Serinibacter salmoneus: one gene and its partner. The protein of the gene in region 1 interacts with the protein of each later gene in a pairwise test. Links are inferred from orthologs where the notes say so. Each region holds a gene or a part of one and is shown on either strand. Other genes may lie near its edges.

What was found. The genes of interacting proteins can lie anywhere in the genome.
Region 2: the proteins of ATL40_RS10510 (region 1) and ndk interact in binary tests that used the Escherichia coli proteins (3 or more experiments, as listed by UniProt). The link is inferred for Serinibacter salmoneus from one-to-one orthologs.

What each region holds. Positions count from the first base shown.
Region 1 is NZ_PDJD01000001.1:2,350,208-2,358,234, reverse strand. Bases 3,104-6,053 are described here. They hold ATL40_RS10510 (uracil-DNA glycosylase), read right to left. Parts: upstream 4,943-6,053; coding sequence 4,265-4,942; downstream 3,104-4,264. Other genes in these bases: ATL40_RS10500 (LytR C-terminal domain-containing protein), read left to right, coding at 5,358-6,014; ATL40_RS10505 (DUF3263 domain-containing protein), read left to right, coding at 5,044-5,331; ATL40_RS10515 (SGNH/GDSL hydrolase family protein), read right to left, coding at 3,367-4,227; ATL40_RS10520 (hypothetical protein), read right to left, coding at 3,104-3,230. Also shown: ATL40_RS10535 (RDD family protein), read left to right, coding at 1-845; ATL40_RS10525 (DHA2 family efflux MFS transporter permease subunit), read left to right, coding at 1,130-2,635; more of ATL40_RS10520, read right to left, coding at 2,709-3,103; mqo (malate dehydrogenase (quinone)), read left to right, coding at 6,098-7,573; ATL40_RS10490 (phytoene desaturase family protein), read left to right, coding at 7,582-8,027. UniProt on the Escherichia coli protein: Excises uracil residues from the DNA which can arise as a result of misincorporation of dUMP residues by DNA polymerase or due to deamination of cytosine.
Region 2 is NZ_PDJD01000001.1:964,503-969,030, forward strand. What follows is about bases 1,827-4,528. They hold ndk (nucleoside-diphosphate kinase), read left to right. Parts: upstream 1,827-2,817; coding sequence 2,818-3,240; downstream 3,241-4,528. Other genes in these bases: dhaM (dihydroxyacetone kinase phosphoryl donor subunit DhaM), read left to right, coding at 1,827-2,318; ATL40_RS04170 (DUF4233 domain-containing protein), read left to right, coding at 2,315-2,752; smc (chromosome segregation protein SMC), read left to right, coding at 3,248-4,528. In the rest of the region: dihydroxyacetone kinase subunit DhaK, read left to right, coding at 1-883; dihydroxyacetone kinase subunit DhaL, read left to right, coding at 880-1,524; more of dhaM, read left to right, coding at 1,521-1,826. UniProt on the Escherichia coli protein: Major role in the synthesis of nucleoside triphosphates other than ATP. The ATP gamma phosphate is transferred to the NDP beta phosphate via a ping-pong mechanism, using a phosphorylated active-site intermediate.

The DNA.
Region 1 (8,027 bases):
GCTGGGTCGTGGGTTCATTCCTCGCGCTCTTGGTGCTGCAGGCCTACACGGGTGCGACCCCCGGCAAGCGCGTGACCGGTGTGGTGATCGTGGACGCGGAGACCGGCAGGCCCGTGGGCCTGCTCCGGACGCTGCTGCGCCCGTTCGCCCACGTGCTGGATGCCCTCCTGTTCATCGGGTACCTGCGGCCGCTGTGGGACGCCCAGCACCGCACCTTCGCCGACTCCCTGCTGCGCACCCGCAGCGTGCAGACCCGCTCGCCGGTGCCGCACCCGTGGCTGCGGGTGCGCCCGCGCTCGCTGCCCACCGTCCGGGCGAACGCGGTGACGCTGGCCGCGTGGCTCGTCTGCGGCCTCGGGCTCGCCTTCGCGTTCCCGCTGATGACCACCATCACCCACGACCCGGGCCCGCGCGTGAGTGCGGCGTGCGAGGTGACGACGTCGAGCGGGTGGGACCACCCGGTACCCCGGGTGCGGGTCGACCTCATGGCGATGGAGGTGACCGAGCGACGGCTGTGGGTGACGCGGACAAGCGACGGCATGGACCTCAGCGCCGAGTGGACGTGGACCTCGGATGCGCCGTGGGCGAGCCAGGACGGCTCCGGCGACCTCGCCGGAGCCGAGGGGAGCCTCTGGGCTGTCGGGGTCGACGGCTCCGCACGGCCGCTGCTCGAGCGGGGCGGGCTCGCGATGCTGGACGAGGACGGCGGGACCCTCGTGCTCGATGCGGGGCCGGAGGTGCTCGCCCAGCGGGACGGACGCGAGGACCTCCTCCTGCGGCTGCGGGAGAACGGTCGGGATGTCGCGACCTGCACCCTGCCCGCCTCCGCTCTCACCACTCTGTGACGGTCCAGCAGCGCCCGAGGCGATCCGACGTTGGGTTCGTGCGTGCGCCCGTGGCATGATGCGAGGCGCCGCGTACGCGCGGCGCGCGCCTCCTTAGCTCAGTTGGCCAGAGCAGCTGTCTTGTAAACAGCAGGTCATCGGTTCGAATCCGATAGGGGGCTCCATCACCGCGGGGAGGACCCCCGCAGCGGCACCGACTCCCGGTGCGGGCACGACCGATGAATCCGCTTGACCGCGACGGTCATACTGATGCTCGCATCCCACTCCGGCACCTCAGGGACCTCATGACAACCCATTCGCCGCAGGCCGACGCGCCCGCACCGCACGACCCGCTCCCGTTCGATCCGCACGCGGCCCGGCTCACGCCCGCGAACCGGCGCCTGCTCGCCCTGCTGCTCGTGTCCGCCTTCGTGGTGATCCTCAACGAGACCACGATGGCGGTCGCCCTCCCACCGATCATGGACGACTTCGGCATCACGCCCGCCCAGGGGCAGTGGTTGACCACGGCGTTCCTGCTCACCATGTCCGTGGTGATCCCCACCACCGGGTGGCTGCTGGGCCGGCTCGGGATCAGGCGCGCGTTCCTCCTCGCGATGACCACGTTCAGCATCGGGACGGCGCTGGCCGCGCTCGCGCCGACCTTCTCCCTGCTGCTCGGTGCCCGCGTGGTGCAGGCCTCCGGGACCGCCGTGATGATGCCCCTGCTCATGACGACCGTGATCAGCGTGGTGCCGATCGCCATCCGTGGGCGCGTGATGGGCATGGTCTCCCTGGTGATCGCGGCCGCGCCGGCCCTGGGCCCCACCGCCTCCGGCCTCGTGCTGCAGTCGTTGTCCTGGCACTGGATCTTCGGTCTCGTGCTGCCCATCGCGCTCCTGGCGCTCGTGGCCGGCTGGCTGTGGGTGCGCGGCGAGGCGGAGGGCAACCACACCCCGCTGGACGCGCTGAGCCTGCCCCTGGTGATCCTCGGCTTCGGCGGGCTGGTCTACGGCCTGGCGGGACTCGGCGAAGCAGCCCAGGCCGACCCGGTCGTCCCGGTCTGGCTGCCGATCGTCGTCGGGGCGCTCGCCCTGGTGGTCTTCGGCCTGCGGCAGCTCGCGTTGGTCCGAGGGACCGGGCCCCTGCTGGACATCCGGGTGCTCACGGTGCGTGACTTCGCGATCGCGACCGCGGTCATGTGCATCGCGATGTTCTCCATGTTCGGCGTCATGCTGCTGTTGCCCCTCTACGCCCAGAACGTGCTCGGGCTGGACCCCCTCGGGTCGGGGCTGGTGATGTTGCCGGGCGCCCTGGCGATGGGGCTGCTCGGCCCAACCGTGGGCCGGCTGTGCGACCGGCTCGGGGCGCGCCCCCTCGTGGTTCCCGGCCTCGTGCTCGCCGGTGGCGCCCTGGTGCTGCTCGCCGTCGGCCCGCAGCAGGTGTGGCTGATGGCCGCCGCGCACATCCTCATGTCGCTTGGTCTCGCCCTCGTGTTCACGCCGATGTTCACCGTGGCGCTCGGATCGCTCACCGGACCGCTGGTGCCGCACGGCTCCGCCATGATCGGCACGCTGCAGCAGCTCGCGGGCGCTGCCGGGACCGCGGCGTTCGTCGCGATCATGGTGACCCGGGAGGTCGCCGCGATCGAGGGCGGCGCGAGCGAGGTCGAGGCGCTGTCGCAGGGCACGCACCTGGCCTTCCTCATCGGCGGTGCCATCGGGATGGCCGCGGCGGGGCTCGCACTGCTCCTGCGCCGCGGCGTCGGTTCGGCGGCGGCCGCAGAGCCCGATCGCGCGGCTGCGGCGCACTGAGCGCCATCACCCGATCCCACGGATGACGAGAGCCCCCGAGCCGCATGGCGGTCGGGGGCTCTCGTGGTCGTGGTCAGGAGGCGCTGCACTCCGGGCCGTCGACGTAGATGGCGTTGGAGGTGGTCACCAGGTCCATGGATCCGTCCGCCGAGACCACGTGGGCGTGGACGTATGCGCTCCAGGAACGCTCGATGGAGTCGTAGGCGGGCGTGGTGATCGTCCAGGTACCGCTCGCGGCGGAGGACTCCACCGTGGCGGAGCCCGCGGTGGCGCTGCGGGTGTCCACAGGTCCTTCGACCAGCACGTCGGCGGGGTCGAACGCGGGCACCCCATCGACCCAGGAGATCTCGGTGATGAGGCGCCACCTGCTCGATACCGGCAGGCCCGCCAACTCGACCGTGATCTCGCCCTGCTGGGTGCCGCCCCCACAGGAGGCGAATCGACCCGTGGCTGCGCCGGAGGGCTGGGTCGATGCGCGGGCGGCGACGGGAACGGCCAGGCTCGTGGCGACGACCGGCGCGCTCCAGGCCGCGCCCTTCAGGACGGTGCGACGCGTGGTCGCGCTCGCGTGCGGACGCATGGCGGAATCGGACATGGAACCCCCCTGGTGTGATACTGGCTTCACGGTGCCCACCGCGGTCTCATGGGGGCAAACGTGCTCGCGATCGACCATACCCAGCCATCGCGGACCCGTGGGGTGAGGTGTGTCACACGTGCGGGGTGAGGGCAGGTCAGCGAGCGTCGAGTTCCAGCCAGTCCGGTTGCTTCGCGCGCCGCAGGTCGTGGGGAACCGCGCGGCGCAGCCGTCGCGCGGCCCACGGGCCGGCGTGCTCGCGCAGCCACTCCGCATCGGCCGTGAGGCGCTGCCGGGTGCCCAGCGGCGTCAGCGGGGTCTCCACGTCGTCCCACGCATGGTCCTCCGGCTCCAGGCCGAGCGCCACGAGCGCGGCCTGCGCCACCCGGCGGTGCCCGTCCGCCAGTAGGTGGATCCGGTCACTGCTCCACATCCGCGAGTCCCGCAGGCTCCGCATCCCCCAGACGTCCAGCACCATCGCGCCGTGGCGGCGCGCCATCGACCAGATGTGGGAGTTGAAGATGCCGACCTTGCTGCGTGTGGTGGAGATCAGGGTCGACCCCTTGGCGTCGATCCCGGTGGCCAGGAGGACGTCGATCCCGGCCCCACGAAGCGTGGCCACGGCCTCCTCCAGCCGGTCGGCCACCGTGTCGATGTCCACGGCCGGCCGCAGGATGTCGTTCCCGCCGCCGACGAGCGAGACCAGGTCCGGCTTCATCGCGAGGGCCTGCGGCACCTGTTCGTCGATGATCTGACCCAGCTGCCAGCCCCGGACGGCGAGGTTGGCGTAGCGCAGGCCGCCATCACCCTGCGCGCCGCGTGCCTGAGCGAGGTGACCCGCCAGCAGGTCGGCCCACCCTCGCAGGTGGAAGGAGTGCGCCTGTGGCGTCTGGGAGTTCACCGCTGCCCAGGCGGCGAGCTCAACGCTGGGGGAGCCGTCGTCGTCGAGCACGTCCCACAGCCCCTCGGTGAAGGAGTCGCCGAGCGCCAGGTAGGAGGACCACCGAACCTCATGCATGGTCCCATCCTGCCGCAGGTGCCCCGCCCGGGCGAGGCTACGGCAGCGCCCACGCCACGCCGTCGGCCCCCTGCTCGCGCAGCGCCGCGTTCGCGCGTGAGAACGGGCGGGATCCGAAGAACCCCGAGCGTGCGGACAACGGCGAGGGGTGCGGGCTCGCGATGATCGGCACCTCGCCGAGCATCGGCGCCAGGCCCTGCGCGTCGCGCCCCCACAGGATCGCCACCAGGGGGCCGCCGCGCGCCACGAGGGCCTCGATCGCCCGCTGGGTCACCTGCTCCCACCCCTTCCCGCGGTGCGATCCCGCGCGCCCTGGTGTCACGGTGAGGACCCGGTTGAGCAGCACGACGCCGCCGTCCGCCCATCCGGTGAGGTCGCCCGAGGTCGGGCGTGGCACCCCGAGATCCTCGGTGAGTTCGGTGTAGATGTTCTGCAGCGACCGGGGGATCGGGCGCACCTCGGGGGCGACGGAGAACGACAGCCCGACCGCGTGACCCGGGGTGGGGTAGGGGTCCTGACCCACGATGAGCACTCGGGCGTCGGCGAGCGGGCGCTGGAAGGCGCGCAGCACGTGCTCGCCCGCCGGCAGGTACCCGCGGCCGGCGGTGACCTCCGCGCGCAGGAACTCTCCCATGGCGCGGATCGCGGGTTCCACCGGCGCGAGGGCCTCGGCCCAGTCGGGTGCCATGAGCGTGTCCAGGGGTTGCGTCGCCACGTCGGCATCCTCTCAGGTGCCGCGGGCGGCGTCACGGGCACGAATGACATGGGTGTGACTCGCCCCCTACACTGGGCCACCAGGGCGACAGGAGGGTGATGATGGCGCAGCAGACGGTCCTCGCCGAGCAGGTGACGGCGCAGCTCAGCGAGCTCGAGGCAGACGTGCTGGAGTTCGAACGCGGCTGGTGGCGGTTCGCCGGTGCCAAGGAGTCCGCGATCATCGAGCGGTTCGGCATGTCGGCCACCCGCTACTACCAGGTCCTGAACACCCTGATCGACTCTCCCGCGGCGCTGGCCGCTGACCCGATGCTGGTCAAGCGACTGCGCCGGATGCGCGCCGGTCGGCACGAGGCGCGCAGCGCCCGTCGGCTGGGCGAGGTGTCTTGATGCGGCTCACCCGTTAGTCTCGCACCGTGGCATCGGACGACTACCCCTATCCCGAGGACGAGTTCGACCGCCGCGGGCGTGAACGCAGCCCGCAGGCGGTGCATCGCGCACCCCGCCCGTGGTGGGCGGTGTGGTGGCCCCTGATCGCCGTGGTGATCGCCGCCCCCGTGCTCGCGATCGTGCTGGTGAACATCGCCACGAACGGTGGCGATTCCTCGGCCTCGACCACGACATCCCAGGAGTCCGTCGCGACCGAGAGCGCTGAGGGCGAGGCCACGGAGGGCACCGACGACGCCGAGGCCGAGCAGGGTGAGCAGACCGACGGTGAGGCGGGTGAGGGTGAGGCCACCGAGGCCGAGACCACAGCCGAACCCACCGAGGAGGAGACCACCGAGCCGGAGGTCACGCTCGACTTCGCGCTGCCGGTCCGGGTGCTCAACGGTTCCGGCGTGGCCGGTGCTGCCGGTGCCTCGCAGGAGCAACTCGTGGCGGCCGGCTGGACCAACGTGACGGCCGGGAACTACGAGTCCGCGCAGCCGCAGGTCTCCACGGTCTTCTACGCGAACGCCGAGATGCTGGAGGAGGCCGAGGCGATCGCCGCCGAACTGGGCATCGGGCCGGTCTCGGAACTCACGAGCATCACCGATATCGCCGTGGTGTTGCGCGCCGACACCGTCGGCTGATCCCCGCGCCGCGCAATGCGCGGCCCGCGGATCAACTGACGGGTTTTGGCGCTACGGCACCCCGAGCGCCTACGGTAGGACCTATGGCCCCCAAGCGCAGCGATGCCGAGGTCGACATCGCACTGATCGGTGGCGGCATCATGAGTGCCACCCTGGCAGTGCTGCTGTCCGAGCTCGACCCCACCGCCCGGATCCACCTGTACGAGCGGCTCTCCGACCCCGCCCAGGAGTCCTCCGACCCCTGGCGCAACGCCGGCACGGGGCACGCGGCGCTGTGTGAGTTGAATTACACCCCGCAGGCGCCCGACGGCACGGTGGACATCACCAAGGCCGTGGGCGTGAACCAGCAGTTCCGCGCCTCGCGCGAACTGTGGGCCTACCTCTCCCGAGCCGGGATCCTGCCCGAGGAGTCCACCTACCTGCAGCCGGTGCCGCACATGACCCTGGTGGAGGGGGCCGACGGTGTGGAGTACCTGCGTGCGCGGTACGCGGCGCTCTCGGAGCACCCGAACTTCGCCGGTATGGAGTTCACCGAGGACCCCGACACGATCCGCGAGTGGGCACCGCTGCTGATGGAGGGCCGCCCGGCGAACGCCACGGTGGCCGCGACCCGCGCCGAGGAGGGCACCGACGTCAACTTCGGTGCCCTGACCAAGGCGCTGCTGGATGCCGCCAAGGCGCGCGGCGTCGTCGTGCACACCGCCACCCACGTGCGCCACGTCAAGCGCCGGGGCGAGCACTGGCGCCTGGCGCTGCGTGACGGCTCCTGGACCTCCATCGGGGAGCCGCGGACCGTGAAGGCCAAGTTCGTGTTCGTGGGTGCGGGCGGCGGCGCGTTGCGACTGCTGCAGACCTCCGGCATCCCGGAGATCAAGGGGTACGGCGGCTTCCCGATCGCGGGGCAGTTCCTGCGCCTGGAGGACCCGGCCATCGTCAAGCGCCACAACGCCAAGGTGTACGGGCGGGCGGAGGTCGGGGCGCCCCCGATGTCCGTGCCCCACCTGGACACCCGCGTGGTGGACGGCCGCACCGCGCTGCTGTTCGGCCCGTTCGCCGGGTTCAGCGTGAAGTTCCTCGCGTTCGGGTCGGTGTTCGATGCGCTGCGCACCATCCGGCCCGGGAACATCGTGCCGATGCTCTCGGTGGCGCGGGACAATCTCGGCCTGGTGCAGTACCTCATCAAGGAGCTCCTGGCGACGCCCGGGGCGAAGCTGCGGACCCTGCGCAAGATGTTCCCCGGCGCCCAGCGCGAGGGGTGGAGCATCATCACCGCCGGTCAGCGGGTGCAGATCATCAAGCCCGACCCGGAGAAGGGCGGCACCCTGGAGTTCGGCACCGAGGTGATCACCTCCTCCGACGGGTCGATCGCCGGCCTGCTCGGCGCCTCGCCGGGCGCCTCCACGGCCGCCTACGCGATGGCTCGGGTGGTGGCCCGCTGCTTCGGCGAGGAGCACCCGGAGTGGCTCACGAGGCTCTCGGAGATCATGCCGAGCCTCGACCTCGGCGCCGGCGTCACACCGCGCGCGACCGACCCGGCCAAGCCGGGCGGGCCGGTCTAGGCCTCAGCGTGGCACGGGAGGCGACGGACGTCGTCGTCGTCGGCTCCGGGCCCAACGGCCTGGCCGCGGCGGTCACCGCCGCGCGGGCGGGACTCTCGGTGACCCTCCTGGAGGCGCAGGAGACCCTGGGCGGCGGATCACGCACCCTGGACCTGCAGCTCGCCCCGGGGGTGGTGCACGACATCTGCTCCGCCGTGCACCCCATGGCGCTCGCCTCGCCCTTCCTGCGGGAGTTCGACCTCGCCGCCCGGGGGGTGCGGCTCGCCGTGCCGGAGGTCTCCTACGCCCAGCCGTTGGACGGTGGCCGTGCGGGCCTGGCGTGGCGGGACCTGGATCGCACCGTCGAGGGCCTGGGGCCCGACGGCGCAGCCTGGCGCTCGCTGATGGCGCCCCTGGCGCAGCACTCCGATGCCGTGGTCGCGCTCGCGATGGGCGACAAGCGGTCCGTGCCACC
Region 2 (4,528 bases), 1.4 Mb from region 1 along the record:
CGGCGCGGTGGCGGGCAAGGTCGGCATCGTCTCCGGCGGTGGCAGCGGGCACGAGCCCCTGCACGCCGGGTTCGTCGGGGTCGGCATGCTGGACGCCGCAGTCCCGGGCGCCATGTTCACCTCGCCCACACCCGACCCGATCGTCGTGGCCACCAAGGCCGCCGACTCCGGTGCCGGCGTGCTGCACATCGTGAAGAACTACACCGGCGACGTGTTGAACTTCGAGACGGCCGCCGAGCTCGCGGACGCCGAGGACATCGAGGTCGCCACCGTCATCGTCAACGACGATGTCGCCGTGGAGGACTCCCTCTACACCGCCGGGCGCCGCGGCGTGGCGGGAACCGTGCTCGTGGAGAAGATCGCCGGGGCCGCCGCGGAGCGGGGCGACGACCTCGCCGCCGTCACCCAGGTCGCCACGGACGTCAACGCCAACATGCGCTCCATGGGCGTGGCGCTGACAGCCTGCACGGTGCCGCACGCCGGCAAGCCGTCCTTCGAGTTGGCCGATGACGAGATCGAGATCGGCATCGGGATCCACGGCGAGCCGGGACGCCGGCGAGTGCCCCTGGCCTCCGCCGACGAGATCACCGACATGCTGCTCGACCCGGTCGTGGAGGACCTCGGCGTGGGCGAAGGGGAGGAGGTGCTGCTGCTGGTCAACGGCATGGGCGGCACCCCGGCCTCCGAGCTCGCGATCGTCTACCGCCACGCCCGTGCGCGGCTGGAGGCGCGCGGCATCACCGTGGCCCGCTCCCTGGTGGGCAACTACGTCACCAGCCTGGAGATGCAGGGTGCCTCGGTGACCGTGCTGCGCCTGAGTGAGTCCATGAAGGAGCTCTACGACGCTCCGGTCAAGACGGCGGCGCTACGGTGGGGCCTGTGACTGCACAGCTCAACGCCGCCTGGGCGCGGCGCTTCATCGACCTTGCCACCGACGTCGTGACCACCAAGCGGGTGGATCTGTCCGAACTGGACCGGGCGATCGGCGACGGTGACCACGGCGAGAACCTGGCGCGCGGCTTCGCGGCCGCCAACCGGGCGGTCCAGGAGTCCGAGGCCGACACCGTGGGCGGGGTGCTGAAGCTGGTGGCGACCACGCTGATGTCCACCGTCGGTGGTGCCGCGGGGCCGCTGTACGGCACCGCCTTCCTGCGCGCGGCGAAGGTGAGCAACGTCGAGGCGATCGACGCCGTCGGGGTGCACACCCTGCTCGATGCGGCGCTGGAGGGCATCGTCGCGCGTGGCAAGGCGAACGCGGGTGACAAGACCATGGTCGACGCCTGGACCCCCGCGGTCGAGGCCGCCGGGGAGGCCAGCGCGGCCGGGGAGAGCCCGGCCGCGACCCTGCGGGCGGCGGCCGACGCCGCGGCCCGCGGGGCCGAGGCCACCGAGCCGCTCGTGGCCCTCAAGGGGCGCGCGAGCTACCTCGGGGAGCGCAGCGTCGGGCACCGCGACCCCGGTGCCGAGTCCAGCGCACTGCTGCTGGACGCCGCTGCACGCGCCGCGGCCGAGGACTCCGCATGACCACGCCGGACGCCACCGCGCGCACGGCGGTGGGCACCGCCACGGTGGGACTCGTGCTGGTGTCCCACTCCGCTCTACTGGCCGCGGGCGCCTGCGAACTGGCCTCGCAGATGGCCCGGGACGTGGTGCTCAAGCCCGCCGGAGGCACCGACGACGCCCGCCTGGGCACGAGCTTCGACGTGGTCGAGCGGGCCGTGGCCGCCGAGCTCGACTCCGGTTGCACCGGGGTGGTGCTGCTCGCCGACATCGGCTCCGCCCGGATGACCGCCGAGGCGGTGATCGACATGCTCGAGGACGAGCGGGTGGTGCTCGCACCGGGCCCGTTCGCCGAGGGTGCCGTCGCCGCCGCGGTGGCCGCCCAGACCGGCGGCGACATCGCCCAGGTGGTGGGCGCTGTCGCCGCTGCGGCACGGCAGATCACCAGCGAGCTCGCCGAGGCAGCGGCCGAGGCCGAGGTCGAGGAGGAGGCCGAGGAACTCCTGGAGGAGGCCGCGGTCGTGGACGAGGCCGAGGAACTCCTGGAGGAAGCCGCCGCGCAGGAGGTCTCCGCCGTCGTCGCGGTGCGCAACCCCCAGGGCCTGCACGCGCGCCCCGCCGCGCAGCTCGCCCAACTGGTCGCGGGATTCGACGCGCAGGTCACCCTCAACGGGGTGAACGCCGCCAGCCTGCTCTCCCTCATGGGCCTGGGCCTGAAGGCGGGCAGCGAGGTCACGGTCGTGGCCGAGGGACCCGCCGGGAGCGAGGCGTTGCGCGCCGTCGTGGAGGCGTTCGAGGACGGATTCGGGGAACTGTGAGTTCCGCACCAGCGCCGCAGGTGCCGCAGTCGGCACCTGCGGCGCCCCGCTCCGCGCGCCGCCTGTTCTCCGCCACCGTCCTGTCGTTGGAGGCCTTCGTGGTGTTCTTCGCCGCCCTCGCCGCCTACGGTCTGGCTGCCGTCCCCACCAGGCACCTGATCGTGGTGGGCTCGGTGGCGGCGCTGGCCTGCCTCGTGGCGGCCGGCGCACTGCGCTGGACTGCAGGGTACGTGCTCGGCTGGGTGATCCAGGCAGGCCTGCTCGTGGCGGGCCTGATGATCCCCGAGATGCGGGTGCAGTTCCTGATCGTGGCGGTCGTGTTCGCGCTGCTGTGGGTGATCGGGCTGCACCTCGGCGCCCGGATCGACGCCGAACGCCAGGAGCGCTACCTGGACGAGCTCGACCACGCCGGTCTGCCACGCCCCAGCCGCTAGCACACACACCCGCCGGCACACCCACCTCCCGCTCGGTGCCAGTGCCGGGCGGTAGTCTCGGAGCCGTGACCGAGATCCAGCGCTCCCTTGTCCTGCTCAAGCCAGACGCCGTGGCGCGTCGCCTCACCGGCGAAGTGCTCCGTCGCATCGAGGCGAAGGGCTACACCATCACCGCCCTGCAGATGCGCACCGCCGATGAGGCACTGCTCGCCGAGCACTACGCCGAGCACGTCGGCAAGCCCTTCTACCCGCCGCTGGTGGAGTTCATGAGCTCCGGCCCGCTCGTGGCGCTGATCGTCGAGGGCTACCGGGTGATCGAGGGCATCCGCACCCTCATCGGCGCCACCGACCCCACCGCCGCCGCCCCCGGCTCGATCCGCGGCGACCTCGCCGGCGACACCGGCGAGAAGGTCCAGCGCAACCTCGTGCACGCCTCGGACTCCCCGGAGTCCGCCGAGCGCGAGATCGCGCTCTGGTTCGCCGCCTGAGACCCACGTGTACCTGAGGTCGCTGACGCTGCGGGGCTTCAAGTCCTTCGCGTCCGCCACCAGCCTCACCTTCGAGCCGGGCATCACCGTGGTGGTGGGGCCCAACGGCTCCGGCAAGTCCAACGTGGTCGACGCCCTCGCCTGGGTCATGGGCGAACAGGGCGCGAAGTCGCTGCGCGGCGGCCAGATGGCCGATGTGATCTTCGCGGGCACCTCCTCGCGGCCGGCGCTCGGCCGTGCGGAGGTGTCCCTCACGATCGACAACGCCGACGGCGCACTGCCGATCGACTACACCGAGGTGACGATCTCGCGCACCATGTTCGCCTCCGGCGGCAGCGAGTACGCGATCAACGGCACCACCTGCCGGCTCCTGGACATCCAGGACCTGCTCTCCGACTCCGGCCTCGGCCGCCAGATGCACGTCATCGTCGGGCAAGGGCAACTCGATGCGGTCCTGCGCGCCACCCCGGAGGAACGGCGTGGCTTCATCGAGGAGGCCGCCGGGATCCTCAAGCACCGCCGCCGCAAGGACAAGGCGCTGCGCAAGCTCGAGTCCACGGCCGGGAACCTCGCCCGGATCAGCGACCTGGTCACCGAGATCAGACGCCAGCTCGGCCCCCTGGCCAAACAGGCCGCCGTGGCCCGGCGAGCGGCCGTGATCCAGGCCGATCTGCGCGACGCTGCGGCCCGGCTCCTGGCGGATGATCTCGCCGCCGCGCGCCAGGGGTTGCAGGAGGGCCAGGCCGACCTGGCGGCGATCGAGGCACGCAAGAGCGAACTCGAGGCGACGCTCGCGGGCGCCCAGCGGCGCTATGCGGAGCGCGAGGCCGAGGCGGAGCAGGCCGCTCCAGCCCTGGCCCGGGCCACCGAGCAGTGGTACCGCCTCAGCGGTATCCGCGAACGACTGCGGGGAACCGTGTCGCTCGCCGCCGAGCGGCGGGCACTGCTGGACTCCCAGGCCGGTGCGCCACGCACGGGCCCGGACCCGGATGAACTGGATGCGCAGGCCGCGCGCGCCCGCGAACTGGACGCGGAGATCGCCGCGGAGGTCGAGGCAGCCGAACAGGCGTTGGCCGAGGCGACCACCCGCCGTCAGGCCGCCGAGGCCGCTGCCGCCGAGCATGAGCGCGCACTCGCACGGGTGCATCGCGCTGCGGCGGAGCGCCGCGAGGGGCTGGCCCGTCTGGAGGGGCAGGTGGCCGCGGCCACCAGCCGGATCGAGGCCCAGCGCGCCGAGATCGAACGACTCACCGCCGCGCGAGCCGACGCCACCGCGAGGGCCGAGAGA